One region of the Kitasatospora sp. NPDC029367 genome, then DNA from elsewhere that is predicted to be linked to it. Evidence: riboswitches for the same ligand, from Rfam matches in the RefSeq annotation. Region 1 holds a riboswitch; the other holds the start of a gene.
What was found. Region 1 has a riboswitch for glycine ahead of gcvT (glycine cleavage system aminomethyltransferase GcvT). Riboswitches for the same ligand answer to the same signal wherever they lie in the genome.
Positions count from the first base shown of each region.

Region 2: another riboswitch for glycine. It lies ahead of gcvP (aminomethyl-transferring glycine dehydrogenase); the one in region 1 lies ahead of gcvT (glycine cleavage system aminomethyltransferase GcvT).

Region 1 is NZ_JBVHYH010000025.1:59,744-75,553, reverse strand. It holds gene ACZ4W5_RS16500 (cysteine desulfurase family protein) at 1-467, opposite strand, end outside; gene ACZ4W5_RS16495 (IclR family transcriptional regulator) at 651-1,427, shown strand; gene ACZ4W5_RS16490 (trimeric intracellular cation channel family protein) at 1,333-1,992, opposite strand; gene ACZ4W5_RS16485 (acyltransferase family protein) at 2,122-3,540, shown strand; gene ACZ4W5_RS16480 (ABC transporter ATP-binding protein) at 3,634-4,671, opposite strand; gene ACZ4W5_RS16475 (ABC transporter ATP-binding protein) at 4,706-5,776, opposite strand; gene ACZ4W5_RS16470 (ABC transporter permease) at 5,773-6,783, opposite strand; gene ACZ4W5_RS16465 (ABC transporter substrate-binding protein) at 6,883-8,652, opposite strand; gene ACZ4W5_RS16460 (ABC transporter permease) at 8,718-9,707, opposite strand; gene ACZ4W5_RS16455 (enhanced serine sensitivity protein SseB C-terminal domain-containing protein) at 10,164-11,144, opposite strand; gene ACZ4W5_RS16450 (enhanced serine sensitivity protein SseB C-terminal domain-containing protein) at 11,260-12,069, opposite strand; glycine riboswitch at 12,256-12,360, shown strand; gene gcvT (glycine cleavage system aminomethyltransferase GcvT) at 12,606-13,727, shown strand; gene gcvH (glycine cleavage system protein GcvH) at 13,827-14,207, shown strand; gene glyA (serine hydroxymethyltransferase) at 14,289-15,569, shown strand; gene ACZ4W5_RS16430 (L-serine ammonia-lyase) at 15,756-15,810, shown strand, end outside.
Region 2 is NZ_JBVHYH010000045.1:13,578-29,387, reverse strand. It holds gene ACZ4W5_RS23305 (aminotransferase class I/II-fold pyridoxal phosphate-dependent enzyme) at 1-974, opposite strand, end outside; gene ACZ4W5_RS23300 (pyridoxamine 5'-phosphate oxidase family protein) at 1,009-1,701, shown strand; gene ACZ4W5_RS23295 (FMN-binding negative transcriptional regulator) at 1,715-2,434, shown strand; gene ACZ4W5_RS23290 (sugar porter family MFS transporter) at 2,548-3,960, shown strand; gene ACZ4W5_RS23285 (dienelactone hydrolase family protein) at 4,036-4,737, shown strand; gene ACZ4W5_RS23280 (MFS transporter) at 4,831-6,105, shown strand; gene ACZ4W5_RS23275 (HAD domain-containing protein) at 6,205-6,741, shown strand; gene ACZ4W5_RS23270 (CPBP family intramembrane glutamic endopeptidase) at 6,719-7,507, opposite strand; gene ACZ4W5_RS23265 (glutamate-cysteine ligase family protein) at 7,584-9,089, opposite strand; gene ACZ4W5_RS23260 (hypothetical protein) at 9,465-10,037, shown strand; gene ACZ4W5_RS23255 (DUF5999 family protein) at 10,445-10,636, shown strand; gene gcvP (aminomethyl-transferring glycine dehydrogenase) at 10,788-13,688, opposite strand; glycine riboswitch at 13,925-14,028, opposite strand; gene ACZ4W5_RS23245 (PRC and DUF2382 domain-containing protein) at 14,252-15,355, shown strand; gene ACZ4W5_RS23240 (MFS transporter) at 15,556-15,810, shown strand, end outside.

The sequences.
Region 1 (15,810 bases):
TCGTTGTTGGCCCACATCACGGTGACCAGGGCGACGGAGCCGGGGTCGCGCTCGATCGCGGCGCGCAGCGCCCCGGGGTGCACCCGGCCCAGCGCGTCCACCGGCAGGTACTCGACCGTCGCGCCCTCGTGCTCGGAGAGCCAGTGCACCGCGTCCAGCACGGCGTGGTGCTCCACCGGGCTGGACAGCACCCGGGTGCGGGCCGGATCGGCGCCCCGGCGGGCCCAGTAGAGGCCCTTGACCGCCAGGTTGTCGGACTCGGTGCCGCCGCCGGTCAGCACGATCTCGCTCGGGCGGGCGCCCAGCGATTCGGCCAGCGACTCGCGGGACTCCTCGACCACCCGGCGGGCCCGGCGGCCGGCCGCGTGCAGGGACGAGGCGTTGCCGACCACCCCCAGGTGCGCCGACATCGCGGCGATCGCCTCGGGCAGCATCGGCGTGGTCGCCGCATGGTCCAGGTATGGCATAACCATCCGATTGTAGAGGGCATGCTCCGGGGCCCCACCAGGCCCGGGCCCGGGTGCGCACCGATCCGGCCACGGCCGTGGTCGGCGGACGGCGGCGTCCGGCACTGGTTTGTACCACTGCGCCGCCCAGCGGTTAGCCTGACGACCACTTCTCCATCGGGTTCCAGCGTTCCAGGGGGCGCCATGTCGCAGTCGGTCGACCGCGCGCTGACCCTGCTCGGCTCGCTGGGCGACGGGCCGCTCTCGCTGGAACAGGCCGCGAGCAGCCTCGGGGTGCACAAGTCCACCGCGCTGCGGCTGCTGCGCACGCTGGAGGAGCACGGGTTCGTCCGGCGCCAGCCCGACCTGCGCTACCGGGTCGGCGGCCGGGTGCTGTCGCTGGCGCACCGGGCGCTGGAGGACTTCGACGTCCGGCAGGTCGCCGCGCCGTACCTGGCCGCCCTCAACGCGCGCTGCGGCTACACCGTCCAGCTGGCCGTGCTGCACGACGGCGAGGTGCTCTACCTGGACGAGGTGGCCGCGCCCTCGGCGGCCCGCCCGCCGCGGATCGGGCGCCGCGCCCCGGTGACCGGGACGGCCGTCGGGCGGGTGCTGCTCGCCGGGCTGCCGGAGGACGGCGTCCGCGAGGAGGAGCTGCCGGCCGAGCTGGCGGCGGTGCGCCGCCGGGGCTGGGCGGCCGAGTCGGCCGAGCACCGGGAGCCGGTGACCTGCGTGGCCGCGCCGGTGGCGGGCAGCGGCGGACGGACGGTCGCGGCCTGCGCGCTGAGCGCCCCGGCCGGCCAGGTGCCGCCGGCCGAGCTGGCCCGGATGCTGCCGGAACTGCTCTGCACGGCCGAGGCGATCTCGCTCGCCTGCGGCGGCTCGCCTACTCCTCGCTGGTGCGAGAACCGTTGCGGTGCCAGGCCCGCGGGGCACGCCAGCCGTACCTCAGGGCGAGCATCCGCAGCACGAAGGCGGTGAGCGCGGCGGCGGTGCCGGTGGCGCCGGTGAGCCGGTCGGCCCCGATCAGCACGGCCACCAGGGCGGCGCCGACCAGCGCCGGGACGGCGTAGATCTCGCGGTCCCAGCGCAGCAGCGAGGGGATCTCCCCGGCCAGCACGTCGCGGATCACCCCGCCGCCGGCCGCGGTCACCATGCCGAGCGCGATCGAGGCGACCGCGCCCAGCCCGTAGTCGTGCGCCTTGGCGGTGCCCGTGACGCAGAACAGGCCGAGGCCGAGGGCGTCCAGGGTCTGCACGGAGCGGTTGATCCGCTCGACCTCGGGGTGCAGGAAGAACACCACGAGGCCGGCGGCCAGCGGGGTGAGGAAGTAGCCGAGGTTGGTGAAGGCGGCCACCGGGGTGGCGCCGATCACCAGGTCGCGCATCACCCCGCCGCCGAGGGCCGTGACCTCCGCCAACACGCAGATCCCGAAGATGTCCATGTTCTTGCGGACGGCGAGCAGCGCCCCGGAGAGGGCGAAGACGAAAATGCCGACGAGGTCCAACGATTGCTGCACGTCGGAGGGGAAGATCTGCGAACTCACCGTCCATGTGTACCCGATCCACCCGGTCGTTCCCGACACCGGTCACAGTCCGGATGAAACCGTCTCGCGGACGGGGCAGTCCCCGCCCGGGCGGGTGCACCCCCGGCCCACTCCGCTAACCTCCCGCGTGTGAAGCTCACCGGACGCGCATTCCCACGCCGCCAGAACACCCGTGCCGCCGCGGGTGCCGCCCCAGCAGCCTCGGCGAGGCTCGGCTGGCTCGACGCCCTGCGCGGCATAGCCGCGCTCTCCGTGGCGATCTACCACTTCGCGCTGCCGTTCTACTGGCTCCACATCGACCACGCGCCGCGCAACTTCGGGGATCCGGGCATCTTCGGCGTGATGCTGTTCTTCCTGGTGAGCGGGTACATCATCCCGGCCTCGCTGGAGCGGCGCGGCGATGTGCGCTCGTTCTGGGCGGGCCGGTACTTCCGGATCTACCCGGTGGTGATCGTCACCGCGCTGCTGAGCCTGCTGCTCCTGCCCCGCAACCACTCGGTCATCCAGGGCTTCGCCTTCGACCACCCGCTGCTCTCGGTGGTGGGCAACGCCCCGATGGTGCAGGACCTCACGGGCGTCCCGAACCTCATCGGGGTGATGTGGACGCTCACCTACGAGATGATCTTCTACTTCTTCGTGACGGCCCTGTTCGTCAACGGCAAGCACAAGAAGAGCGCCCCGCTCGCGATCGGCTTCGCCGGCGCCGCGCTGCTGCTCGGCTCCTGGCTGCCGCTCGGCCTGCTCACGGCGGACGGCGGCCTGCCCGCCAACCGGCACCTGACGGTGGCCGTCCTGGTCATCGTGATCACCGCGATGGTCTGCTTCCTCACCGGCCGGGTCGACCTGACCCGCTGGGGCGGGACGATGCTCGGCGGGCTGGGCCTGGTGCTGGTCGTGCTGAACGGCCGCTCCGCCGCCTTCGAGACCCTGCTGATCTTCGCCACCATGTTCTCCGGGACGGTGCTGTACCGGCTGGAGCACGGCCAGATCGACCGGCTGCCGGCCCTGCTGTGCTGCGGCTTCGTCCTCACCTCGGGCGTCCTGTGCGGCTTCATGTACAACCGCGACAACGCGCTCTGGCGGACCTGGAGCGAGTCCTGGCAGTCGTTCTCCGGCGCTTACCTGGGCGCCTGGGTCGTCTTCGCGATCGGCATGCTGCTGCGCCACCGCCGCTTCCCGCGCTGGCTGACCTGGACGGGCTCGATCAGCTACTCGGTGTACCTGCTGCACAACCCGATCATCCACTTCATGAACTGGAAGCTGGAGGGCCGTCCGGCCTTCACCTCCTGGCAGGACCGCAGCCTGCAGTTCTTCGGCCTGATGGCCGCCCTGCTGCTGATCAGCTACCTCAGCTACCGCCTGGTCGAGATCCCGTTCCAGAACCTGGGCCGCAAGGTGATCAAGGCGCTGAACCGCCGCTTCCCGGCCGAGCTGCCGTCGGCCCGACCGGCCGCCCCGGGCACCCCCGCCGCGCGCGAGCCGCAGCCGGCCGGCCCGGCCGCGGAGGCCGAGGCGCAGCCCGTCCTGGACGGCGCCGGGCGCGGCTGACGCCCGCCCGCCACGACGTGAGGCCGCCCGCCCCCGATTCCCGGGAGCGGGCGGCCTCTCTTTCGTCGGTACTGGGCGTTCTCAGGGCTGCGCCTAGTCGGTCCCCTCGGGGAAGTGACACGCCACCTGGTGCCCCGTCCTCGCCACCGCCAGCGGCGGCTCCTGGCTCGCGCACACGTCCTGCGCCTTCCAGCAGCGGGTGCGGAACCGGCAGCCGCTGGGCGGGTTGATCGGCGAGGGCACGTCGCCCTTGAGCAGGATCCGCTCGCGCCCGCCCTGCTGGCGCCGGCGCGGGTCCGGCACCGGGACGGCCGACATCAGGGCCGTGGTGTACGGGTGCATCGGGCTGCGGTAGAGCGAGTCGCGGTCGGCGATCTCGACGATCTTGCCGAGGTACATCACCGCCACCCGGTCGGAGACGTGCCGGACCACCGAGAGGTCGTGCGCGATGATCAGGTAGGTCAGGCCGAGCTCCTGCTGGAGGTCGTCGAGCAGGTTGACCACCTGCGCCTGGATCGACACGTCCAGCGCCGAGACCGGCTCGTCCGCGATGATCATCTTCGGCTTGAGCGCGAGCGCCCGGGCGATGCCGATGCGCTGGCGCTGGCCGCCGGAGAACTCGTGCGGGTAGCGGTTGTAGTGCTCGGGGCTGAGCCCGCACAGCTCCAGCAGGTCCTGGACGGCCTTCTTGACGCCGCCCTCGGGGTGGACCCCCTGGAGCTTGAACGGCGCGCTGACGATGGTGCCGACGGTGTGCCGGGGGTTCAGCGAGGAGTACGGGTCCTGGAAGATCATCTGGATGTCTCGGCGCAGCGGCCGCATCGCCCCGGTGCCGAGGTGGCTGATGTCGGTGCCCTCGAACTCGATCGTCCCGCCGGTGGGTTCGTCGAGCCGGGTGACCAGCCGCCCCATCGTCGACTTGCCGCAGCCGGACTCGCCGACGACGCCCAGCGTCTCGCCGGCGTTGACGGTGAAGTCGATGCCGTCGACGGCCCGCACCGCGCCGGTCGGGCGCCGCAGCAGTCCGCCGCGGATCGGGAAGTGCCGGGTCAGGCCGGTGACCTTCAACAGCGGCTCGCGCTCGGGGGCGGGCGCCGGTGCAGGGATGGTGGCCCCCTGAGTGTCCGTCATCGGTTCTCTCCAGAATGGTGGTACGGGGCCGGGCTCACAGCCGGGGCGCGATCTCTTCGGCGAAGATGCGGTGCCGCTCGTCGGCCGCCAGGTGGCAGGCCGCGAAGTGCCCGGGTGCGGCCTCGGTGAGCACCGGGACCTCGCCCGTGGAGCGCCCGCCGGTCAGGGCGGCGTACGGGCAGCGCGGGTGGAAGGCGCAGCCGGACGGCACGTTGATCAGGCTGGGCGGGGTGCCCCGGACCGGCACCAGCCGGTCCTGCAGTTCCCGGTCCAGTCGCGGCATCGAGCCCAACAGGCCCCAGGTGTAGGGGTGTTCGGGCGCGTCGAAGAGGGTCTCGGCGGGCCCGCGCTCGATGCACTTGCCGCCGTACATGACCAGGATGTCGTCGGCGAGCTCGGCGACCACCCCGAGGTCGTGGGTGATGATGATGACGGCGGAGCCGAACTCCTGCTGGAGGTCCCGGATGAGGTCCAGGATCTGCGCCTGGACGGTGACGTCCAGGGCGGTGGTGGGCTCGTCGGCGATCAGCAGCGAGGGGTCGTTGACGAGGGCCATGGCGATCATGGCGCGCTGGCGCATGCCGCCGGAGAACTGGTGCGGGTAGTCGTCCACCCGGCGGTCCGGCTGCGGGATGCCGACCCGGTCGAGCATCTCGATCGCGCGGGTCCTGGCCTGCTTCTTGGAGGCCTGGGGGTGGTGCACCCGGTAGGCCTCGACGATCTGCTGCCCCACCGTGTAGTAGGGGTGCATCGCGGTCAGCGGGTCCTGGAAGATCATCGCCAGTTCCCGGCCGCGCAGTTGGCGCACCCGGTCCGGTCCGGCGGCGATCAGGTCCTCGCCGTCCAGCCGGATCTCGCCGCTGATCCGGGCCCGCTTGGAGCGGTGCAGGCCCATGATGCCGAGCGAGGTGACGGACTTGCCGGAGCCGGACTCGCCGACGATGCCGAGGGTGCGGCCCTTGTGCAGGTCGAAGCTGACCCCGTCCACCGAGCGGACCAGGCCGTCGTCGGTGTCGAAGTGGATCCGCAGGTCGCGCACGGACAGGAAGGGGTCGCCCGGAGAGCTGGGCGCGGCGTCCGCCGGGTTCTTCTGGAGGTCGGTCACGAGAGCCTCACGCGGGGGTCGACGAGGGCGTACAGGAGGTCGACCACGAGGTTGCAGGCGACGATGAAGAAGGCGGCCAGCAGGGTGACGCCGAGGATCTTGGGCAGGTCGTTGTCGGAGATCGCCTGGACGGCGAACTGGCCGATGCCCTTGAGCGAGAAGACCTGCTCGGTGATCAGTGCACCGCCGAGCAGCAGGCCGAGGTCCATGCCGAAGATGGTGACGATCGGGGTGAGCGCGGAGCGCAGGCCGTGCTTGACCACCACCTTGCGCTCGACCAGGCCCTTGGCCCGGGCGGTGCGGATGTAGTCCTCGCTCATCGTCTCCAGCATCCCGGCGCGGGTGAGCCGGGCGTAGAGCGCGGAGTAGAGGAAGGCCAGCGAGATCCACGGGAGGATCAGGTTGCGGGCCCACATCAGCGGGTCGGCGGTGAAGTCGACGTACTCCAGGTTGTCCAGGATCGGCCACTCGTAGCTGAACACGGTCAGCAGCAGGGCGCCGGTGAAGAAGACCGGGAGCGAGACGCCGGCCAGCGCGATGCCCATGGAGAGCCGGTCGAAGATCGAGCGCGGCTTGAGGGCGGAGATCACGCCGGTGGTGACGCCGGAGACCAGCCAGAGCACCGCCGCGCCGATGGCGAGCGAGATCGTGACCGGGATCCGGCTGGTCATCTCCGGCCAGACCTCCAGGTGGTTCTTGAAGGAGTAGCCGAAGCAGGGCACGTGGCAGGTGGCCGGTTCCGGGCCGAACTTGTACTCGGCGCCGCTGACCAGCGCCTTGAGGAAGTTCCAGTACTGGGTGTACAGCGGCTGGTCGAAGCCGAGGTTCTGCTTGACCGCCTGGATCGCCTCGGGCGAGGGGTTCTTCCCGATGTACTGCGCGGCCAGCTGGTCGGTGGTCTCGCCGGCGATGCGCGGGAGCAGGAAGAAGATCGCGAAGGTGACCGCGCTGACGACGACCAGCAGTGCCGCGGCCGCGAGGATCCTGCGGATGATGTAGGCAAACACAGTTGGGCGGCTCCGGCGGCCCGCCGCCGTCCGGGGTCTTCCGGACGGCGGCGGGCGCCGCTGCCTTCACCTGCCTTCAGGGATGCGGAGCCAGGCTCTTTACTTGGTGGTGCCGATGTTCAGGTAGTCGTACTCACCCGAGAAGGCCGGGGTGGACGCCAGGTTGGTGGCGCTGTCCGGGCGGTACAGGAAGACCTTGAAGTCGGTCAGCGGGACGTACACCGCGGACTCCATGACCTTCTTGTCGATGTCGCCGTAGATCTTCTCGCGGGCGGCCCGGTCCGGGTTGACCGCGGCGTCGTCCAGCAGCTTGTTGACGGCCGGGTCGTTCAGCTGGGCCAGGTTGCTGTTGCCGGAGGCCTTGATCGCGCGGCCGTCGACGATCTGCTGCAGGAAGCCGTAGCCGGTCGGCCAGTCGGCGCCCCACTGCATCATCATCAGACCGATGTTGTGGTCCTGGGTGTACTGCGGCGCACCGGCCGAGTCGGTCAGGTACTTGCCCTGCGGGAACTGCTGGATCTCGGCGTTGATGCCGATGTTCTTGAGCTGCGCCTGGATCGCGGTGGCCGCGGCGACCTCGGTCGCGCGCTCGGTGCGGGCGGACAGCACGGTGGTGAAGCCGCCGTCCTTGCCGCAGGCCTTCAGGGCGTCCTTGGCCTTGGCCTGGTCACCCTTGTTGTCCTTGGTCTCGAACAGGTTGAAGTCCTGGTGGCCCGGGATGTCCGGCGGGAGCACGGTGTTGGCCACCTGGCCGCGGATCGGGCCGCCGAGCGCGGTCTGCACCGCGACCTTGTCGACCGCGAACTGGACGGCCTTGCGGCACTCGATGTTGTCGAACGGCGCGACCTTGGTGTTGATCGCCATGTAGACCAGGCGGCCGCCGTAGGCGTTGTCGGTCTTCGCCTTGAGCTTCGAGTCGCGCAGGATCTGCGCCTGGGTCTGCGGGTCGACGCCGCCGCCGACCAGGTCGACCTGGGCGTTGCCGGCCAGCAGGTCCTTGTCGATGGTGGCCTGGTCGATGTTCATCTTGAGCACGATCTTGTCCGGCAGCTGCTTCCGGATCGGGTCGGTGCTCTTGTCCCAGTTGGTGTTCGGGACCAGGACGGCCTGCTTGCCGTCCTCGTAGGACTCGAACTTGTAGGTGCCCGAGGACGCGATGTGCTTCACGTAGTCGGCACCGGTGTCCTTGGCCTGCGGGACGGGCACCGTCTGCGGGGCGCTGACCAGGTAGTCGAAGTCCGCGAACGGGTGCTGCAGGTGGAAGACGATCGTGGTGTCGTCCGGCGTCTCGATCGACTTGAGGTCGCCGGTCTTGTCCTTGTACGGGCCCTGGTACGGCGTCGGGTTGTCGACCAGCAGGTCGTGGAAGTACGTCGGGCCGTTGGAGTTCACCTCGGGCGCGAAGTTCGAGCGCTCCACGGCGTACTTGACGTCCTTGGAGGTGATCGGGGTGCCGTCGTCGTACTTGAGGCCGGCGCGCAGCTTGTACGTCCAGGTCAGGCCGTCCGTGCTGGGCTGGCCCAGCGACTCGGCGAGGTCCGGGACCAGCTTGTTGCCGTCCGCGCCGGCGGCCGGGTTGAAGGTGGTCAGCGGACGCCCGTACAGGCGCGAGAAGTTGTAGATGTAGGCGTAGTAGGTGTTGCCCGGGTCGAGGGAGTCCGGGGTGCCCTTCATCTCGTAGGTGACCGTCCCGCCCTTCTTGTCCGAGGCGTTGACGATCTGCTTGGTGGCCGCGTCGGCGCCGCCACCGTTGGAATCGGCCGAGTTCGAGCTTCCGCCGTTGTTCTTGGTGCTGGACGAGCAGCCGGTGACGACCAGGACCGCGGCTGCGGCCACGGCGGTCAACGCGACGGTACGGGACCTACGCATGGGTGAGATCAACCCCTTGAGGATGTGGAGGAGGAAGGGCCTGGCGCCTGCGCATTGACGCAGGGTCAGTTGCTCTTGGGATCGAGGGCGTCACGCAGCCCGTCGCCGAGCAGGTTGAACGCGAGCACGGTGATGAAGATCGCCACACCGGGGACCACCATGTACTGGGGGTCGACCTGGTAGTAGTTCTTCGCGTCCGCCAGCATGCCGCCCCAGGAGGACTGCGGGGGCTGGATGCCGACGCCGAGGAAGCTCAGCCCGGCCTCGAAGAGGATGTTGGTCGGGATCAGCAGGGTCGAGTAGACCAGGATCGGGCCGACCAGGTTGGGCAGCAGCTCCTTGAACAGGATGAACGGGCCGCGCGCACCGAGGCTGCGGGCCGCGAAGACGAACTCCCGCTCGCGCAGCGAGAGGGTCTGTCCGCGCACGATCCGGCCCATGTAGGGCCAGTTGAAGAAGCCGATCACGAAGATCAGCACCAGGATGTGCAGCGGCAGGCCGTGCAGGCCGAACGCGCCGCCCTGGAGCGAGGCGGAGATCGCGATGGCGAACAGCAGCAGCGGGAACGCCAGGAAGACGTCCATCAGCCGGCTGATCAGGGTGTCCACCCAGCCGCCGTAGTAGCCGGCCATCACGCCGAGCACGGTGCCGATGGTGTTGGAGAGCACGGTCGCGCCGAAGGCGACCAGCAGGGAGACCCAGGAGCCGTCGACCACGCGGGCGAGCAGGTCGCGGCCCTGCAGCGGGTCGATGCCGAGCAGGTGGTCCCCGCTCATCCCGCCCCAGTCCCCGAGCGGGAGTCCGCCGAGGTTGGCGTCCAGCAGGTCCGGGTTCGGCTGGTCGGGGTCGAGCCCGAACAGGGCCTCGATCGGGCCGGACAGGACGGCCAGGAGGATCAGCAGGATCACCACGACGCCGCCGGCGACGGCGGCCTTGTCCCGCTTGAAGCGGGTCCAGGCGATCCGACCGAGGGAGCGGCCCTCGATCGTGGTGGCCGGGCTCGGGGAGGCGGGCGCCTCGGGTTCGTTCCCGGCGGTAGTGATGGGTGCGGTCATGGTCAGTTGGTCCCCTCGCCGACGGTGGCCGGCCCACGGGTGCCGGGCGCCGGCTTCGGCGGTACGGCTGCGGACGTGCGGAGGTGCTAGGAGCAGGTGGTCGCGGCAGTGCGTCGTGCACGGGCACTGCCTCCACGCGGGATGGGCTTCGCGTGGATCGAGCGGTCGGCGTGCGCGTTCACCTTCGTGGGGTTTCCAGTACGCGCGATGCGTTGCGCAGAACTCTCTGTCATCCGAACTGGCTTGCGCCAGCCCTGACAACCGACAGATGCCCAACTGTGATCTGCCTGCATGCACGCCTCCGATCTTCGGCATATACCTCTTCACACGGGTGTAACTGCCATGTCAAGATGCCTCTGCGGAGAGTGCGGAAATTCGTCCGGAAAGCACCGAAGCCGACCTGTTGGTGAATCAAGTCGGCTTCGGGTGAGCGATTTTGGCTATTGGGTCTACCGGTCAGCGCCCGGGGTAGCCGGGCCACTGCGGCTGGGGCTGCTGCCCCCAGCCCGGCGCGGGCGGCTGGGTGCCGTACGCGTAGCCCGGCATCGACTGCCCGGGCACCGGCTGCCCCGGCACCGGCCGGCCCGGCATCGGCTGCCCTGGCATCGACTGGCCCGGGTACGGCGGCGGCACCGGCGGGTACGGGCCGGTCGGCGGGCGCCCGGCCTCCCGGTCGAAGAACGGCCGCGCGTTGGCGCGCATCCACAGCGCCACCGGGTCGAACTCGTCCGCCATCGCCACCGTGGACACCGCGAGCCCCTCCGGGGCCACCGCGATCGCGCGCTGCATCAGCGCCCGCACCGCCTCCACGGCCGGCGGCGAACTCTCGTACAGGTCCAGACCGATCGCCAGGTACGGCTCCCCCACCGCCGGCTGCACCCAGGCCCGGCGCAGCGCCCGCACCGCGCGCACCTCACCGGCCTGCCGCTCCAGCAGGGCGAAGAACTGCTGCGCGTCGACCTGCGGCTCGCTCAGCTTCAACGGACCGGCCGGCAGCCGGTCCAGGCCCGCGGCGACCCGCCGCAGGTCCGCCCAGGGCACGCCCACCCCGCCGCCCGGCGCGTGCGGGTTCAGCCACAGGCCCCAGCGGGTGCGGTACAGCGAGGCGGCGATCTCCCGCCCCGAGATGACCTCGTGGGCCCGCGCCCAGCCGGAGGCCGTCAGCTGCTCGGGCGAGGTCACGGCCGGCGCGTAGCCGTGGCCGCTGATCTCCATGTTCCCGTACTGCGCGTCCGGGCTGCCCGGCGTACCGTGCCAGAGCAGCATCCAGACCTGGCCGTCGGCCAGCGCGTGCAGCAGCCGCTCGTACGCGTCGAAGCGCTCCGGCGCGACCTCGCGCAGAGCCTGCTCCAACCCGCCCGGGTCCGCGCCCGGGCGCCCGGCCGGTGCCTGGCCCCAGGGCCCCGGCGCCCCGCCCGCTCCCGTTCCCGCACTCATGCGCCCACCTCGCCGCGCCTCTTTCCTGAACCCGCCGGCCCGTCAGCCGCCTGCACGCACCCTATGGCGCGGCACCGGCCGCCGCCACGGCGACGTGCCTGTGAAGGATCCCCGCTCACACCCGCGAGTAGAAGGGCATGACCCGGGTCAACAGCCACTCGACCACCGGGTCGTCGGCGAGGTCGAGCAGCACGAGGTGGACGCCGCCCGGCAGCGGTGCGGTTCCCAGCGCCCGGCCGAGCGCCTCGTTCACCGCCCCCGGGTCGGCCGGGGCGGCCGGATCCAGCTGCACGCCCACGAACATCACGGTCGGCTCGCCCTCGATGCTGGCCAGCGCCCGGCGCGCGGTCAACACCCCCGGCAAGGCCGACAGTTCCGCCCGGCAGGCGGCCAGGAAGTGCTCCGGGTCCTCGCCCGGCACCGGCTCGCGCAGGGCCACCCGGCCGCCGGTCGGCCCCTCCGGCGCGTTCTCGGTGTGCTCCCACCGAGCGGCCTCTCGGGGCCCGCGGCGCAGCTCCGCCACGCCCTGCGGCGGCACCGGGATGCCCACCGCCGCCTCCGGGTTGACCGCGATGCCCACGCCCAGCGGCAGCCCGCGGGCGAACTCCCAGGCCGGCGCGACCGCGAAGGCCATCCCCGGCGCCTGCTGCAGGAACACCTCCTGCGAGGAGAACACCGGCACGTACGGGGCCCCGGCCAGCTCGACGGTCGGCAGGTCCAGCGACTGCCCGGCCGGGTCGCCCCCGGCCGGCAGCGGGATCCACACCTGGCTGCGGGCCAGCACCTCGATCACCCGCGGAGTCGCTCCCGGGTCGCCCAGCGCGGCCGTCAGCACCTGCTCCAGCTCGTTCGCCGGCCACGTGCCGCCCGCCGGCGCCGCCTGCGGCCCGCCCCACCCCTGCTGCTGCTCCACCGGGTACTCCATGCGCCGCCGATCCGGCCCACGGCCGGGTCGGCCGCCCACTGCTGCGCCGACGCGATGATTTTAGGGCCCGGGTCCGCCCAGCCGTGGTGTGACCGGGTCCCCTCTCCCCTCCTCCGCGAGGACGTGCCATGATGTGCGCGTCCGACGGCATGCGCCGCGGGCCCCCACAACTCCACACCGGCCGCTCGAACCCGCGCGGGAGAGCCCGGAGTGCCCCTCAGGGAGCACAGCCGGCGCCGAAGGAGCAAGTCCTCCCCGGAATCTCTCAGGCCCCCCTACCGCGCGGGTTAGGCACATCTGGAAAGCGGCGCACGACCGTGTCGCGCGCCCACCCACGGTGCAAGCCGCCGTCCTGTCCCCGATGCTGGAACCAGCCGACGCTGGTGCCGGCTGCGGGCAGGTGGGCGGTGAAGCTCTCAGGTTCGACGACAGATGGGGAGACCCACGCCGCCGCATGCCCGCGCGCGGGGTCGGTCCCCCAGCGGTCCGGTCCGGCGCGTGCACCCCTGAGTGCCCCGACCGAGGAGTTCCTGGCCATGTCGTCCCTCCGCCTGACCGCGCTCGACGCGCTGCACCGCGCCCTCGGCGCGACCATGACCGACTTCGCCGGCTGGGACATGCCGCTGCGCTACGGCAGCGAGCGCGAGGAGCACCTCGCGGTCCGCACCAAGGCCGGTCTGTTCGACCTCTCGCACATGGGCGAGATCACCGTCACCGGCCCGCAGGCCGGCGAGATGCTGGACCACGCGCTGGTCGGCTTCGTCTCCGCGCTCGGCGAGCTGCGCGCCCGCTACACCATGATCTGCGCCGAGGACGGCGGCATCCTGGACGACCTGATCGTCTACCGGCTGCGCGAGGACGCCTTCCTAGTCGTCGCCAACGCCTCCAACGCCCAGCTGGTGCTGGACGAGCTGATCGCCCGGGCCAAGGGCTTCGACGCCGTCGTCACCGACGACCGCGACACCTACGCGCTGATCGCCGTCCAGGGCCCGGAGGCCACCGCGATCCTGGCCGACACCACCGACGCCGACCTGCCCGGTCTCAAGTACTACGCGATCCTCCCGGCCACCGTGGCCGGGAAGGACGTGCTGCTGGCCCGCACCGGCTACACCGGCGAGGACGGCTTCGAGATCTTCTGCGCCCCGGCCGACGCCGAGCCGGTCTGGCAGGCGCTGACCGCCGCCGGCGAGGGCCGCGGCCTGGTCCCGTGCGGCCTGTCCTGCCGCGACACGCTGCGCCTGGAGGCGGGCATGCCGCTGTACGGGCACGAGCTGTCCACCGACCTGACCCCGTTCGACGCCGGTCTGGGCCGGGTGGTGCGCTTCGACAAGACCACCAACGAGGGCGCGTTCATCGGCCGCAGGGCGCTGGAGCAGGCCGCCGCCGCGGCCGAGACCAACCCGCCGAAGGTACTGGTCGGCCTGGTGTCCGAGGGCAAGCGGGTGCCGCGTGCCGAGTACACGGTGGTCTCCACCGAGGGCGCCCCGATCGGCCGGATCACCTCGGGCGCGCCGTCCCCCACGCTGGGCAAGCCGATCGCGATGGCCTACGTGGACGCGGCCCACTCCGCCCCGGGCAGCACCGTCGCGGTGGACGTCCGCGGCAAGCACGAGCCGGTCCAGGTCGTGGCGCTGCCGTTCTACAAGCGCGCCCGCTGAGGCCGTCGGCGCCCCTCGTTTTCCCATCCGCGCACGTCGGAGCCGTCCGTGCGGCGGCCCGCTGCGTCGTACCCGCTTCCCATCCTGGAGAATGACGCCATGAGCAACCCCCAGCACCTGCAGTACACCAAGGAGCACGAGTGGCTGACCGCCGCCGAGGACGGTGTCTCGACGGTCGGCATCACCAAGCACGCCGCCGACGCGCTCGGTGACATCGTCTACGTGCAGCTGCCCGCGGTCGGCGACACGGTGACCGCCGGCGAGACCTGCGGCGAGCTGGAGTCGACCAAGTCGGTCAGCGACCTGTACTCCCCGGTGACCGGCGAGGTCACCGAGGTCAACGAGGACGTCCTGGACGACAACAGCCTGGTCAACAGCGCCCCGTTCGAGGGCGGCTGGCTGTTCAAGGTCCGCGTGGAGGCCACCGACACGCTGCTCAGCGCCGCCGAGTACGACGCGCTCACCCACGCCGAGGGCTGAGCCGCCCCGGGACGGACCGCAGCACGGCGGTCCGTCCCACTCCCACCGTCCCTCCGCTCTCCTCCCCGGGAAGACCACACCATGACGGTTCTCAACCAGTCCCTGCACGCCCTCGACCCGGAGATCGCCGCCGCGGTCGACGCCGAGCTGCACCGCCAGCAGACCACGCTGGAGATGATCGCCTCCGAGAACTTCGCCCCGGTGGCGGTCATGGAGGCCCAGGGTTCGGTGCTCACCAACAAGTACGCCGAGGGTTACCCCGGCCGCCGGTACTACGGCGGTTGCGAGCACGTCGACGTGGTCGAGCAGATCGCGATCGACCGGGTGAAGGCCCTGTTCGGCGCCGAGCACGCCAACGTCCAGCCGCACTCGGGCGCGCAGGCCAACGCCGCCGCGATGTTCGCGCTGATCCAGCCGGGCGACACCATCCTGGGCCTGAACCTGGCCCACGGCGGTCACCTGACCCACGGCATGAAGATCAACTTCTCCGGCAAGCTCTACAACGTGGTCGCGTACCACGTCGACGAGAAGACCGGCCAGGTCGACATGGCCGAGGTCGAGCGCCTCGCCAAGGAGCACCAGCCGAAGCTGATCATCGCCGGCTGGTCCGCCTACCCGCGCCAGCTGGACTTCGCCGCGTTCCGCCGGGTCGCCGACGAGGTCGGCGCCCTGCTCATGGTGGACATGGCGCACTTCGCCGGCCTGGTGGCCGCGGGCCTGCACCCGAACCCGGTGCCGTACGCGGACGTGGTCACCACCACCACCCACAAGACCCTGGGCGGCCCGCGCGGCGGCGTCATCCTGTCCAAGGCCGAGTGGGCCAAGAAGATCAACTCCGCGGTCTTCCCGGGCCAGCAGGGCGGTCCGCTGGAGCACGTGATCGCGGGCAAGGCCGTCGCCTTCAAGGTCGCCGCCTCGGAGGACTTCAAGGAGCGCCAGCAGCGCACCCTGGAGGGCGCCAAGATCCTCGCCGAGCGCCTGCTCCAGGCCGACGTCGCCGAGGCCGGCGCCACCGTGCTGTCCGGCGGCACCGACGTCCACCTGGTCCTGGTCGACCTGCGCAACAGCCAGCTCGACGGCCAGCAGGCCGAGGACCGGCTGCACGAGGTCGGCATCACGGTCAACCGCAACGCCGTCCCGAACGACCCGCGCCCGCCGATGGTCACCTCGGGCCTGCGGATCGGCACCCCGGCCCTGGCCACCCGCGGCTTCGTCGCCGAGGACTTCCGCGAGGTCGCCGACATCATCGCCGAGGCGCTCAAGCCCGCCTTCGACGAGACCGTCGCCGCCGCGCTCAAGGCCCGGGTCACCGCCCTGGCCGAGAAGTACCCGCTCTACCCGAACCTGGCCGACCAGGGCTGATCCGGAGCGGCCCGGTCCGCCGGGCCGTCCGGCTCCGGGTGACCGGCCTCACTCCGCCGGCGTACCGGGGACCCCGGGGCACCGCGCACACTGGACAGTGCGCGCGGTGCCCCGTCCCTTGTCAGCCCGCCCCGCCCGCCGCCCTGCCCGCAAGTCCTTCCACGAGACCAGACAAGGACGTCCTCCGTGGCCATCAGTGTCTTCGACCTCTTCTCCATCGGCATCGGCCCGTCGAGCTCCC
Region 2 (15,810 bases), on a different contig from region 1:
ACCCAGCCCGCGCCGAGCCGCAGCCGCCCGGCGACCCGCCCGACCGTCTCCCCGTCGCCGACCATCACCGACACCCGCAGGTCCGGCCCGTACGCCTTGGCCGCCGAGCGCACCACCGCCCAGTGCCGCGGCCCCGCGCCGACCAGCGGCCGGTACGGCTGGTCGACGATGCCGTGCCCGTGGTCGTCCTCGATCAGCAGCACCCCGGGGTGCTCGGCCAGGACGGCCCGCAGCGCCGCGGCCCGCGCCTCGCCGAGCGCCGCACCCGTGGGGTTCTGCGCCCGGCTGGTCACCACCACCGCACGGGCCCCGTCGGCCAGCGCCGCGGCCAGCGAGTCCGGCAGCGGCCCCTCGTCGTCCAGCCGTACGGGCAGCGGGCGCAGCCCCATCGCGGGCAGCAGGTCGAGCAGGCTGCCCCAGCCCGGGTCCTCGACCGCCACCGCGTCGCCGGGGCGCAGCCAGGCGACGAGCGTGCGCTCGATGGTGTCCAGTGCGCCGGAGGCGACGGCGATCGGGCCGCCGGGCAGTCCGTCGGCCTCGAAGGAGCTGCGGGCGAGTTCGAGCAGCCCTGGGTCGATCCGCGACTGCCCGTACAGCACGGGCTCGGCCCTGGCGGCCTCAGCGGCGGCCGCGAGGGCGGGGGCGAGATCGGGCAGCAGCGCCGGGTCGGGGTTGCCGGTGGAGAGGTCGCGGGCGCGTTCGGGAACCGGGATGCGGATCTGGTCGCGGGTGGTGAGCGCGGGCCGGGGCAGGATCCGGCTGCCCTTGCGGCCGGCCGTCTCGATCACGCCGCGGTCGCGCAGCAGCCGGTAGGCGGCGGCCACCGTGTTGGGGTTGACGCCGAGTTCGACCGCGAGCTCGCGCAGCGGGGGGAGCGGGGTTCCGGGCGCGAGCTGTCCGCTGCTCACACCCTGTTCGATGTGGGCCGCGATTTCGCTGGCGCGTCGCCCTTTCAGCGGATAGTCTCCTAGCACAAACCAGATTATGCACTAGTACATAGAGGTTGTCATGTCGACCACGCCGACGAACACCGAGAGCGCCGAGAGCACCGAGAGCACCGACTACGCCCGGACCCCCCGCACCACCCCCACCCGCTACAAGGACCGCGCCACCTGGGAACGGGAGGCGATCCACGCCATCCTCGACGAGGCCTACCTCTGCCACCTCGGCTTCGTCGTCGACGGCGCCCCGGTCGTCCTGCCCACGGTCTTCGCCCGGGTCGGCAGCCGGCTCTACGTCCACGGCTCCACCGGCAGCCGCCCGCTGCGCGGCGCCGCCGACGAGCAGGGCCTCCAGGTCTGCGTCACGGTCACCCACGTCGACGCCCTGGTGCTGACCAAGTCCGCGTTCAACCACTCGGTGAACTTCCGCTCGGTGGTCGCCCACGGCACCGCGTACCAGGTCACCGACCCCGAGGAGCTGGACGTCGCGCTGGCCGCGCTGGTCGACCAGGTCGTCCCCGGCCGCTCCGGCGAGATCCGCCCGGCCAACCCCAAGGAGCTCGCCGCCACCGCCGTGATCCGGCTGGAACTGGACGAGGTCTCGGCGAAGACCCGCTCGGACGACGCCGGCGACGACCCGGCCGACGCCGACCTGCCGTACTGGTCCGGTCTCGTCCCGGTCAGCACCGCCTACGGCGCCCCCGAGCCGCACGACCCGACCATCCCGCTGCCCGCGCACATGCGCCGCTACCCCCGCTGAGGAAGGCCCTCCGATGCTGATCAGGTCCTGGGACCGCGGCGACGAGGAGGAGTGGCGCGCCTGGCTGGCCGAGGGCCGCGACTTCGGCCTGCTCGCCGCCAACGGCGGCCCCGACGAGGGCCCGGTGCTCGTCCCCACCCACTTCCTGCTGGACGAGGAGCGCGGCGAGATCCTGCTCCACCTCGCCGCGCCCAACCCGCTGCTGGCCGCCGTCCGCGCCGACCCGAACGTCACCCTGGCGGTCACCGACGGCTACGCCTTCGCCCCCGGCCACTGGCGCGGCGAGCCCGGCACGCCCACCAGCTACTACGCCTCGGTGCACTTCCACTGCACCGCCGAGGTGGTGGAGTCCGCCGAGGGCAAGGCGGAGATCCTCAACCGCCAGCTGGCGCACTTCCAGCCGGAGACCCCCGAGGTCCGGGTGGTCCCCGGCGGGACGGAGTTCGGCCGGCTGCTGCCCGGCCTGCGCGGGCTCCGCCTGACGGTCCGCGAGGTGCGCGCCAAGTTCAAGTACGACGACAAGAAGCCGGCCGCCGAGCAGGCCGCGATCGCCGGGCGTTTGGCCGCCCGCGCGGACGCCCCCGCGCTCCGTCGTGACCAGGACGCCGCCGCCCGCGCCCAGTTGCTGCGACGCCACCAACGGCGCCAGGAACGGCGCCAGCAGCAGCGCACAGAACGGCTCACAGAACGGCGCACCGAGCGGCGCACGGCCACCGCGCGCGCCGCCGACTGACTCCGTTTCACCCGATCGGTCCCCAACTCGGGCGGGGCGGCCGCCGCGCTGCTCGAATGTGAGACGAGTCCTGCCCAGCCGTCGGGGCGGGCCCGTCCACCCGGGGAGCGCGCGTGTCCACAATCCACCACCAGCGGGCCTCCGGCGAGGCCCACCTCGGGCACGTGATCTTCATCTCGGCGGCCGCCGCGATGGGCGGCTTCCTGTTCGGCTACGACAGCGCCGTGATCAACGGCGCCGTGACGGGCATCCAGAAGCACTTCGCGGTGGGCCACGGCACCACCGCCTTCGTGGTGGCCATCGCGCTGCTCGGCTCGGCCGCCGGCGCGGTGGTCGCCGGCCGGCTGGCCGACCACTTCGGCCGGGTGCGCACCATGCTGCTGGCCGCCGTGCTGTTCGCGGCCAGCGGCATCGGCTCGATGTTCCCGCCGAACATCGAGGCCCTCGCCACCTGGCGCGTGGTCGGCGGCGTCGCGATCGGCATCGCCTCGGTGATCGCGCCGACCTACATCGCCGAGGTCGCGCCGACCGCCTACCGCGGCCGGCTCGCCTCCTTCCAGCAGATGGCGATCGTGCTCGGCATCACCATCTCCCAGCTCGCCAACTACGCGCTCAACCAGGCCGCCGGCGGCGAGTCCACCGGCCATCTCGGCGGCATCCAGGCCTGGCAGTGGATGCTCGGCGTCGAGACCATCCCGGCGCTGGTCTACGGGCTGATGGCGCTCTCCATCCCGGAGTCGCCGCGCTTCCTGATCGCCGACCACCGCGAGGAGCAGGCCCGCAAGGTGCTGGTCGAGGTCGAGGGCGAGGGCGTCGACCTGGACGCCCGGGTCGCCGAGATCCGCGCGGTGCTGGAATCCACCCACAAGCCCCGGCCCAAGGACCTGCTCGGCGGCCGCTTCGGCCTGCTGCCGATCGTCTGGATCGGCATCGGCGCCTCGGTGTTCCAGCAGTTCGTCGGCATCAACGTGATCTTCTACTACTCGTCCTTCCTCTGGCAGTCGGTCGGCATCAACGAGTCCAACTCGCTGCTGATCAGCCTCTCCACCTCGATCATCAACGTGATCGGCACGGTGATCGCGATGGCCCTGGTGGACCGGATCGGCCGCAAGCCGCTCGCCCTGGCCGGCTCGATCGGCATGGCGGCCGCACTGTCCATCGCCGCCTGGGCGTTCTCCTACCGGCACGGCACCGGCGACACCGCGACCCTGGACAACACCCACGCCACCGTCGCCCTGGTCGCCGCCCACGTGTTCGTGCTCTGCTTCGCCTTCTCCTGGGGCGTGGTGGTCTGGGTGCTGCTCGGCGAGATGTTCCCCAACCGGATCCGGGCACTGGCCCTGTCGGTCGCGGCCTCGGCCCAGTGGATCGCCAACTGGGCGATCACGGTCAGCTTCCCGGACCTCGCCGACTGGAACCTCTCCGCGACGTACATCATCTACGCGGCCTTCGCGCTGCTCTCGATCCCGTTCGTGGCCTTCTGCATCAAGGAGACCAAGGGCCGCGCCCTGGAGGAGATGGGCTGACCGGCCGTACCCTCCCGCTCCCCCCGCCGCACCCGGCCCGACCCGCCGAACGGCCCGACCCACCGAGAGGAAGCCATGCCTGACCAGGGCGGTCCTCGGCAGAACGTCAGCTTCCCGAGCAACGGCCGCACCGCACACGGGTACCTGGCCCGCCCTCCGCAGGGCGTCGGACCGGGCCTGGTGGTGGTGCAGGAGTGGTGGGGGCTCACCTCGCACATCGCGGACATGGCCGACCGCTTCGCCGCCGAGGGCTTCACCGTGCTGGCCCCCGACCTCTTCGGCGGCACCACCACCCACGACCGCGCCGAGGCGGCCCGGCTCAAACGCGAACTCCCGGTCGAACGGGCCGTCGAGGACCTCGGCGGCGCCGTCGACCACCTGCTGGCGCTGGACGGCGTGGTCGGCGACGCGGTCGGCGTGGTCGGCTTCTGCATGGGCGGCGGCTTCGCCCTGATGCTGGCCGCCCGGGCCGGCGACGCGGTGGCCGCCGTGGTCCCCTTCTACGGCCTCCCGGCGGACCCGGACTTCGACTACCGCGGCCTCACCGCCCACGTCCTCGGCCACTTCGGCGAACTCGACGGCTCGATCCCGATGGCCGCCGTGGACGAGGCGGCGATCCGGATCGGCGAGGCCACCGACGTCCGCCCCGAGATCCACTTCTACCCGGCCGGACACGCCTTCATGAACGACGAGAACCTGCTGGGCACCTACGACGCCCTCCAGGCCCGGATCGCCTGGCGCCGCACCCTCACCTTCCTCTGGGGCCACCTGGGCTGACGCCCCGCCCCACCGGCCGCGGCGCCCCGCCCCGACCGGTTCGGGTGCGAAATTCGGATGACACCGCTACGGACTCCGACCATAGTCACCCGGGTGCCGACCCCACACCCCCGCCGCCTCACCTGGGCGAGCCGCAACTTCCGCATCCAGACCGCCGCCACCGTGATCAGCGGCCTCGGCAACGCCGGCGCCCCCATCGCGACCGCCTTCGCCGTCCTCGGCAACGGCGGCGGCGCCACCGAGGTGGGCTACGTCACCGCCGCGCGGCTGCTGCCCACCGTGCTGTTCCTGCTGGTCGGCGGCACCCTCGCCGACCGGCTGCCGCGCCACCACGTGATGGTCGCCGCCAACCTGTTCAGCGGCGCCTCCCAGGCCGTCCTGGCCGCCCTGGTGCTGGCCGGGAACGTCCAGCTGTGGCAGCTGCTGCTGCTCTCGGCCGCCGGCGGCGCCGGCTACGCCCTCTACTCCCCCGCGGCCGGCGGCATGATCATGCAGGCCGTCCCCCAGGAGCACGCCGCCCGCGCCTTCGCGGTCTTCCGGATGGGCCTGAACGCCTCCCAGATCGGCGGCGCCGCCCTCGGCGGGGCGCTCACCGCCGCCGTCGGCCCCGGCTGGGTGCTCGCGCTGGACGCCCTCTGCTTCCTGATCGCCGCCTCGCTGCGCTTCTTCCTGGAGCCCGAGTCCGCGCCCGCCCCCTCCGGCGGCGGCATGCTGCGCGACCTGCGCGAGGGCTGGCGGGAGTTCTCCTCCCGCCGCTGGCTGTGGGTGATCGTGCTGCAGTTCGCCGTGGTGGTGGCCTGCATCAACACCGTCGAGTCGGTGTACGGGCCGACGGTGGCCGACGAACGCCTGGGCGGCGCGGGCGCCTGGGGCGCGGCGATGTCCGCGTACGGCGTCGGCCTGGTCGTCACCGGCCTGCTGATGGCCCGTTGGCGCCCCCGCCGGATCCTGCTGGTCGGCAACTGGGGCGTGTTCCTGTTCGGCGCCCCGGCCCTCGCCCTGGCCGCCGGCGCCCCGCTGCCGCTGCTGATCGCCGCGATGTTCGTGTCCGGGGTCGGTGTCACGGTCTTCGGCGTCAACTGGATGGTCGTGCTCCAGCAGGAGATCCCGGAGGAGATGTTCTCCCGGGTCTCCGCGTACGACGAGCTCGGCTCCTACTCGCTGGCCCCGGTCGGCACCGCGCTGGCCGGCCCGGCCGCGGCCGTACTCGGCCTGTCCGGCGCGCTGTGGGCCTGCGCCGCGCTGTGCCTGCTGCTGAGCGCCGTCGTCCTGATCGACCCGCAGATCCGCCGGCTCTCCCGCCGCGACCCGCGCGGAAGCACCCCGGACGCACCGGTGCCCGCCGGAGAACCCGCGCCCGCGCCGTGAGCGCCCTGTGCGCCCCGCGTGCGCCCGCCGGAAAGCAACCATCGGGGCCGACGGTTCGTCCGACCGGGTAGGTAGATCCATCCACTTGGGGGCCCACCGGTGCCGAAGCCACTGCTGTTCCTGGACGTCGACGGGGTGCTGAACCCGGTCTGTCCGCATCCGGACGCCGGGTTCGACGCCCACACCCTGCTCGGCTACGCCGTCCTGCTCTCCGCCGAGCACGGTGCCTGGCTGCGCGAACTCGCCGGGACGTACGAGCTGGTCTGGGCCACCACCTGGGAGGAGCACGCCAACACCCACATCGCCCCGGCGATCGGCCTGGACCCGCTGCCCTTCGTCCGCTTCACCGGGTACGTCCCCCAACCCGGCGACCCGCACGTCCCGTTGATGCAGCTGTTCTCGGCCCGCAAGTGGGCCCCGCTGCTGCGCTACGCCGAGGGCCGTCCGTTCGCCTGGGTGGACGACGTCATCCCGTCCCGGCTGGTCCGCCGCTCGCAGTGGCGCCGGGACCGCCTGCTGCTGCCGATCGACCCCGGCCAGGGCCTGGAGCGCCGGCACGTCGACCGGCTGCTCGCCCGCCCGCCGCGCAGCCAGTCCCTGCCGGGATCACCGGTCACGGGGTCGGCAGCCAGCTGATGTGCCCGGCGAGCAGCGCGTACCCGACGAAGGCCACCGTGTCGATCAGCGCGTGCGCCGCCACCAGCGGCATCACCCGGCCCCAGCGCCGGTACAGCAGGCAGAACACCGCCCCCATCACCATGTTGCCGACCAGCCCGCCGACCCCCTGGTACAGGTGGTACGAGCCGCGCAGCACCGAGCTGGCCGCCACCACCGCCGGCCACGACCACCCCTGCTGCCCCAGGCGGCGCAGCAGGTAGCCGAGGACGACGACCTCCTCCAGGATGGCGTTCTGCCAGGCCGACAGCACCAGCACCGGCACCCGCCACCAGACGTCCGGCAGTCCGGAGGGCGCCACCGTCAGGTTGTACCCGGCCGCCTGCGAGGCCAGGTACAGCGCCAGCCCGGAGCCGCCGATCGCCGCCGCGACGGCCGCGCCCCGGCCGAGGTCGCGCAGCTTCTCCCGCAGGTCGAAGCCCAGCACCCGCAGCGAGGTGCCCTCGCGCACCAGCAGGTAGCCGACCAGCACCACCGGCATCAGCCCGCGCCCGATGTAGTACAGCTGCCAGACCAGGTCCAGCCAGGGCCGCCCGGGCGCGCGCGAGCCGTTCAGGGTGGCGACCTGCTGCCCGAGCTGGAGCGGTGCGGTGAGCGAGCCCGCGAAGCTGATCAGCGCGCTGATCCCGCTGGCCCCGAGCGAGAGGCCGAGGACGACCAGCAGTTCCACGCCGAGCAGGCGTCGGTCGGGCTGCGCGGTCTCCGGCGCGGTCGGGCGGGTCGTCACGGGTGCTCCAGCGGACGGACGGTCGCCCCGGTCGTCGGCCGACGACCGGGGCGATCATCCTGACACAGCGGCGGGCTCAGCCCACCGGCCAGGTGTGCACCGGTTCGCCGCCGCGCATGTGCTCGGCGTAGCGCCTGGTCATCGCGGCGAGCGCGGCCGGGCGGTCCATGCCGTACTGCTCGCGCAGCCGGTGGAAGGTGGCGCTCTGCCAGGCGGCGCCGTTGGTGCGGCGCAGGCAGCGCTGCTCGATGATCCCCAGGTAACGGTCCCGGTCGGCGGGCTCCACGCCCCACTCGTCCAGCCCCTGGTAGGCCATCGGCAGCAGTTCGTTGAGCACCAGGTCGACCGCCGACACCGTCTGCAGCCCGCCGCCGCGGCCGGCCCGGCCGGGGCGCGGCCACTGGAACACCGCGTCGATGCCGTACCGGGCGCCCTGGCGGAAGTTCTCGTCCGCCCGCTCGAACGGCAGCCGGGTCCAGACCGGCCGGGGCTGCTCGGCGAGCACCCGCACCAGCCCGTAGTAGAAGGCGGCGTTGGCCAGTGTGTCGGCCACCGTCGGCCCGGCCGGCAGCGCCCGGTTCTCCACCCGGAGGTGCGCGACCCCGCCGGAGACGTCGTACACCGGGCGGTTCCAGCGGTAGATGGTGCCGTTGTGCAGCCGCATCTCGGCGAGCCTGGGCGCGCCGCCGGAGGCCAGCACCTTGAGCGGGTCCTCGTCGTCGCAGATCGGCAGCAGCGCCGGGAAGTAGCGCAGGTTCTCCTCGAACAGGTCGTACGCCGAGTCCACCCAGCGCTCGCCGAACCAGGTGATCGGGCGCACACCCTGGGCCTTGAGCTCCGCCGAACGGGTGTCACAGGCCTGCTGGAAGAGCACCGGACGGGTCTCCCGCCACAGCTCCCGCCCGAACAGGAAGGGGGAGTTGGCGCCGAGCGCGAGCTGCGGCCCGCAGATCGCCTGGGCGGCGTTCCACACCGAGGAGAACCGCTGCGGGGTCACCTGGAGGTGCAGTTGCAGCGAGGTCGCGGCGGCCTCGGCGACCATCGTGACGGACTCCAGCTGGAGGTGCTCCACGCCCTCGATGTCCAGCGCGATGTCCTCCCCCCGGGCGGCCAGTATCTGGTCGCTGAGCAGGCTGTACCGCTGGTTGTGGCTCATCGCGTCCAGCCCGGTGTGGTCGTTCTCCAGGGTCGGCAGGATGCCCACCATGACGATCCGGGCGCCGGCCTCGGCCGCCTGCCGGTCGGCGTACCGCAGGCCGGTGTCGATCTCCTCGCGCAGTTCCTCGAAGACGTGCCCGCAGAGCCGGTGCGGCACGATGTTGACCTCGATGTTGAACTGGCCCAGCTCGGTCTGGAAGTCGCTGGACCCGATCGCACTCAGCACCTGGGCGTTGCGCATGACCGGCAGACCCTGTTCGTCGGCCAGGTTGAGCTCGATCTCCAGCCCCATCACGGCCCGCGGCCGGTCGAAGCGGTCCTCGCGCAGCATCCGCCCGAGCGCGTCGAGGCAGGCCTGGAGCTTGAGCCGGTACTGCTGCCGGTCCGCCAGATCCGCCCGTGTCGCCACGACCTTCTCGCCCACGGTCCCCTCCTCCTGAGACACCCGGCCGGTCGACCGTGCCAGCATCATGCCCACCTCGAAGATCGATACCCGAATGCTTGTACTGGCTTGCATTGCAAGGCATCTGACGGTAATTCAGGCCATCTGCAGACTTGCTCGCCGCCACCGCCTGTGATAAACAGATCACCCTGCGCATTTGTTCGATGAACCGCTGAGTTCGCACTGCGCTCCGGCCGGTCCACTCCCGCCCCGAGTCCCTCGTCGAGGGCGGAGACCGCGCCGGCGCCGCGATCCTGCACAACCGGACAAGGCCGGCCCCCGTCACCGTGGACGCGCCGAGCCGCGCCGGTATGCCGCACTCGCACGCCGATCTCGCTTGGAGAGGCGGATCCCGCCATGACCCTGCAGACCCCCCAGCCCCCACCGAGTGCCCTGCGCGCGGTCCTCGGCGCACTCGACTCGGAGACCGCGCTGCGCCAGCCCGCCGCCGCCGCGCTACGTCACCCGAACGGCCCACTACTCCCCGCGCACCCGCTCGCGGTACACGTCCTGGACGGCCCGCGCCCCGAGCTGCCGGCCGCCCGGCGCACGGGCTGGCGCTTCCTGATCAAGGACGGCCCGGACGTGGCCGCCGCCGCCGAGGTGGTACAGAGCCCCGAGGGCCACACCTTCTCCCACTTCACCGCCGGCCCGTACCTCTCCTCCACCGTCCGGGCGCTGCGCGAGGCCTGGCAGCTCGCCCAGGGATCCCGCTCCCGTTGCCAGCCCCGACTGCTCACCTTCCCCGGCCAGTACGCCACCGCGCTCTGGCTGCACAGCCCCGACGCCGGCCCGTCCGCCGACCTGCTGATCCCACTGGCCCCGGCCCCGCTCGGCGTCACCGCGCACCGCGCCTACCCGGCCGCCGAACTGCTCCCGCTGCTCGCCCGCGCCCCGCTGGCCGGATCCCTGCTGCTCGGCTCCCCCTGAGGGCACGCCCCGCACCGGCCGTCGGGCACCGCGCCCGACGGCCCTTCGCCGCGCCCACCCCGCCCGCCGCCATCACCCGAACGGCCACCACCCGGACGGGCCATCCGCCATGGCCCGCTCGGGCCAGGCCCCGAGTGGCCCACCGATGCGCGATTTCTCCCCGGCCCCACCTGAACGGGTGATCTCTGCCCTGGAGTTGTGGCGCATGTCACGAAATCGCTGCGCGCGCGTCCGCAGATGCCGACACTGGGAACCAGCGTGGAAGGACCCCCTGTCCTACCCACTTGAGTGCTGGCCAAACCCGGCCGGCACCCGGACAGGATCCGACCACCACGGCGGCCCCGGACGGCTCGACCTCCGGGGACCGCACCACGGGGAGGATCGCAGAGCGAAGCGAGGGTACGCGTATGTGCCAGCACCGTCCTGAGTGCCCGACGGCCGAGTCCGAGGACCGCGAAGCGGCCGAGCCGGTGGCCTGCCACCCGGAGCAGGGCTGGAGCCTGCTCTGCAACGGCGTCCTGCTGTTCGAGGACACCGGCGAACTGCTGCCCGACGGCCGGGTGATCGCCCCGCGCCGCCCGGTCGCCCACGCGGCCTGAGCCCGCCCGGCCCCGCCCGACGACCTCAGGGCACGGCACCCGGCATCACACGAGACACGGCGACCGGCGCAAAGGGCAGGGCCCCGGCAGAAACGTTCTGCCGGGGCCCTGTCCGCTCGCTCACCGCGCGTGTTGCCTACCGCGCGTCCGCTCAGACGCCGTACTCGTCCAGCGGCGGGCAGGAGCAGACCAGGTTGCGGTCACCGTACGCGCCGTCGATCCGGCTCACCGGCGGCCAGTACTTGTCCGCCGGGTTCACACCCGCCGGGAAGACCGCCTCCTGCCGCGAGTAGCCGTGCGCCCAGTCGCCGGCCAGCGCGGCGGCGGTGTGCGGGGCGTTGCGCAGCGGGTTGTCGTCGGCCGCCCACTCGCCCGAGCCGACCTTGTCGATCTCGCCGCGGATCTCGATCATCGCGTCGCAGAACCGGTCGATCTCGTGCAGGTCCTCGGACTCGGTCGGCTCGATCATCAGCGTGCCGGCCACCGGGAAGGACATCGTCGGCGCGTGGAAGCCGTAGTCGATCAGGCGCTTGGCGATGTCGTCCACCGTCACGCCCGTGTCCTTGGTCAGCGGGCGCAGGTCGATGATGCACTCGTGCGCGACCAGCCCGCCCGGGCCGGTGTAGAGCACCGGGAAGTGCGGCGCCAGGCGCTTGGCGATGTAGTTGGCGTTCAGCACCGCGACCTGGGTCGCGCGCTTGAGGCCCTCGCCGCCCATCAGCCGGACGTACGCCCAGGAGATCGGCAGGATCGCCGCCGAACCCCACGGCGCGGCCGAGATCGGGCCGACACCGGTGGCCGGGCCGGCCTCCTCCTGGAGCGGGTGGTTCGGCAGGTACGGCGCCAGGTGGGCGCGCACCGCGACCGGGCCGACGCCCGGGCCGCCGCCGCCGTGCGGGATGCAGAAGGTCTTGTGCAGGTTCAGGTGCGAGACGTCCGCGCCGAACTTGCCCGGCTTGGCCAGGCCGACCAGGGCGTTCAGGTTGGCACCGTCGACGTACACCTGGCCGCCGGCCTCGTGCACCAGGGCGCAGATGTCGGTGATCTGGGTCTCGTACACGCCGTGGGTCGACGGGTAGGTGACCATCAGCACCGACAGGTTGTCGCGGTGCTGCTCGATCTTGGCCTTGAGGTCCTCGACGTCCACGTCGCCGTCGACCAGGGTCTTCACCACGACCACGCGCATGCCGGCCATCACCGCGGAGGCGGCGTTGGTGCCGTGCGCCGAGGACGGGATCAGGCAGACGTCGCGCTGGGTGTCGCCGTTGGCGTGGTGGTAGGCGCGGACGGCCAGCAGGCCGGCCAGCTCGCCCTGGGAGCCGGCGTTCGGCTGGATCGAGACGGCGTCGTAGCCGGTGACCTCGACCAGCTGCTGCTCCAGCTGACGGATCAGGGTCAGGTAGCCCGCGGCCTGGTCGACCGGCGCGAAGGGGTGCAGCTGGCCGAACTCCGGCCAGGTCACCGCCTCCATCTCGGTGGTGGCGTTGAGCTTCATGGTGCAGGAGCCCAGCGGGATCATGCCGCGGTCCAGCGCGTAGTCCCGGTCCGACAGGCGGCGCAGGTAGCGCAGCATGGCGGTCTCCGAGCGGTGGCTGTGGAAGACCGGGTGGGTCAGGTACTCGTCCTCGCGCAGCAGCGCGGCCGGCAGCGCGTCGGCGGCCTCGGCGACCTCGACCGCGGGGACGCCGAACGCGGCCCAGACGCCGGCCAGGTGCTCGCGGGTGGTGGTCTCGTCGGTGGAGACCGAGATCCGGTCCTCGCCGTCCTGGAACACGTTGATGCCGTTGGCGCGGGCGGCGGCGGCGATCTCGGCGGCGCGGCCCGGGACGACGGCGGTGACGGTGTCGAAGAACTCGCCGTGCAGCAGCTGGACGCCGCCGGCCCGCAGGCCCTCGGCGAGGGCGGCGGCGTAGCGGTGGGTGCGGCGGGCGATGTCGGCCAGGCCGTCCGGGCCGTGGTAGACGGCGTACATCGAGGCCATCACGGCGAGCAGCACCTGGGCGGTGCAGATGTTGCTGGTGGCCTTCTCGCGGCGGATGTGCTGCTCGCGGGTCTGCAGGGCCAGGCGGTAGGCGCGGTTGCCGTCGGCGTCGACGGAGACGCCGACCAGACGGCCGGGCAGCGAGCGGGCGTACTCGGCGCGCACCGAAAGGTAGCCGGCGTGCGGGCCGCCGAAGCCCATCGGGACGCCGAAGCGCTGCGAGGTGCCGCAGGCGATGTCGGCGCCCAGCGAGCCCGGGGACTTGAGCAGGGTCAGCGCCAGCAGGTCGGCGGCGACGGCGACGATCGCGCCCAGGCCGTGCGCCTGCTCGATCACCGGGGTGAGGTCGCGGACCACGCCGGTGGCGCCCGGGTACTGCAGCAGCACGCCGAAGACGCCGCGCTCGGCGATCTCGGCCGGGATGCCCTCGGACAGGTCGGCGACGACGACCTCGACGCCGGTCGGCACGGCGCGGGTGTTGATCACCGCGACGGTCTGCGGCAGGGTCTCGGCGTCGACCAGGAAGACGCCGCCCTTGACCTTGGTGACACGGCGGGCCAGCGCCATCGCCTCGGCGGCCGCGGTGCCCTCGTCCAGCAGCGAGGAGCCGGAGGTGGGCAGGCCGGTCAGGTCGGAGACCAGGGTCTGGAAGTTGAGCAGGGCCTCCAGGCGGCCCTGCGAGATCTCCGGCTGGTACGGGGTGTACGCGGTGTACCAGGCCGGGTTCTCCATGACGTTGCGCAGGATCACCGGCGGGGTGAAGGTGCCGTAGTAGCCCAGGCCGATCATCGGCTGGAGCACCTGGTTGCGGCCGGCCAGCTCGCGCAGCTCGGCGAGGACCTGGGCCTCGCTGCGGCCGGCGGGCAGGTCCAGGGCGGTGATGGAGCGGATCGCCTCGGGAACGGCGGTGGCGGCGAGCTCGTCCAGCGAGCCGTAGCCGACGGAGGCCAGCATCTTCTCCTGCGCGGCGGCGTCGGGGCCGATGTGGCGGTTCTCGAAGGGGCTGGCCAGCTCAAGCTCGGTGAGGGTCGAGGCGCTGGTGTGGCGTCCCGCGTTCGGCTGGGCGTTCATGGTGGTCGAGGCCTCCTGGTCACGGACCGGCGGGGGTGCGCACGCCGGCCGGTCGCGCCGCTGCGGACAGCGGACCGACCTGGGCGGGCGGACCCGTAAGGCCTCCCCCTCTGTCATCGGGACCTGAGAGCTTCGCCCGCACGCCGCGCGGTGGCGCGCCGTCGGCTTGCACCGTCGGTGAGGGTGGTGATCGTCGGCTCCCGCGCCGGCGGTCCTGCCCTGCTTTCCAGAGTGACCTATCCCGCACGGTACGGATGCCTGAGAGATTCCGGGGAGGAGTTGCTCCTTCGGCGCCCCGACCAGCGGTTTTCACTGTCGAGGACTCTCCCGAGCGGGCTCGGCGGTCGCGGCCCAGGGTACCAGCGGGCGGCCTTCCGATCACGGGTGCGTCGGGTCACTCCGGGTCTACGCGCGTCCCCCGGACGGCCCAGCGCGAAGCCCGTCCGGCGCACCCCGGTCGCGCACGTCCGATTGATGGCTTTTGGTGTGAAGTGGCGGAGAGGACGGGTGCTCCGACCGCCTCACCCGCGGGAGTTCCGCAGGCGCAGCGCTTGGAGGAAAGAGTGCAGACCGACATCGACCCCAGGGACCTCATCGGCCACAAGGCGGTCGACCGCAACGGGGACAAGATCGGCACGGTGGACGAGGTGTACCTGGACGACGCCACCGGGCATCCGGAGTGGGCGGCCGTCCGCACCGGCATCTTCGGCCGGGACGCCTTCGTCCCGCTCACCACGAGCGAGTTCTCCGGCGACGAACTCCGGGTGCCGTACGACAAGTCGCTGGTGAAGGACTCGCCGGACTTCGGCGTGGGCCAGCACCTCTCGCCGGCCCAGGAGCTCCAGCTCTACCGCTACTACGGCCTCGACACCCCCGTGGACGGCCGTCCGGCGGCCGCGGAACCCGCCCGGGACGACCGGCCGGACCTCGACTTCGGCACCACCACGGCCGCCGCGGCCGCCAGGCCGATCGCCTTCCACTCCCCCGACCCGGCCCCGACCACGACCGCGACCGGCACGACCACCATGACCAGCACCGGCACGACCCACACCAGCACCGACACCGCCACGGAGGCCCACGTGCGGACCCTCAGCACCCCCGCACCGATCGCCAACGGCACCGCCCCCGCGCCGGCCGCCGCCCACCTGGTCGAGCCGAAGCCGCACCCCGCCGCGACCACCCCGGCCGCGAACGGCACCGCCGCCTCCTCGGCCCCCAGCGGCCCGGTCGAGATCACCTGCCGCGAGGAGCGGCTGGACATCACCACCGAGTGGCACGTGCTGGGCAGCGCGAAGCTGCGCAAGTACGTGACCAGCGAGCAGGTCGAGCGCCGCGTCCCGGTGGTCCGCGAGCGGGTCCGGGTGGAGCGGATTCCGGTCAGCGACGCCGAGCGGGCCTCGCTGACCGAGAAGGAGATCGCCGAGGCGGTCGAAGAGGTCACCCTCCGTGAGGAGCGGCCGGTGGTCCGCAAGTACCTCGCCCCGGTCGAGCGGGTCCGCCTGGTGGTGGAGCGCTACACGGAGGAGGAGGTGGTCCGGGACGAGCTCCGCCGCGAGCACGTCGAGGTCCACGACGACACGGCCGCCACCGCGCCGGACGAGGCGGACGACCCGCTCGTCCACGCCGCCGACGGCTCCCTGCCCGCCGCCCTCCGCCCGCTGGCCTGACCTCCCCCGAACTCCCCGATCTCCGCTGATCCCACCCAATCGCAGCGATCCCACCAGGGCCCCGGACTCCCGGTCCGGGGCCCTGGTCGTGCCCCGAAGTTCCCCACTTTGCCAAACCTTAACCACTCGATATTTGACAACATGAACTATCCCCCGCACAGTTACTTGAGTTCATTCACTATGTACGGGAGGAAGCAACCGTGAGTGAGGCAGTAAAGCCCACCACCGCGGCCGAGAAGCAGAGCAACGCCCGGGTCCTGCCGGCCCTCATCCTGGCGATGCTGTCGTTCAGCGTGGTGCAGACCGCGGTCGTCCCGATCCTGCCGTCGCTGGCCAAGGAACTGGACGTCTCCGGGTCGAACATCACCTGGCTGATGACCGCCAACCTGCTGTCCGCCGCCGTGCTGACTCCCCTGCTGGGCCGCTTCGGCGACCTCCGGGGCCGCAAGCCCATG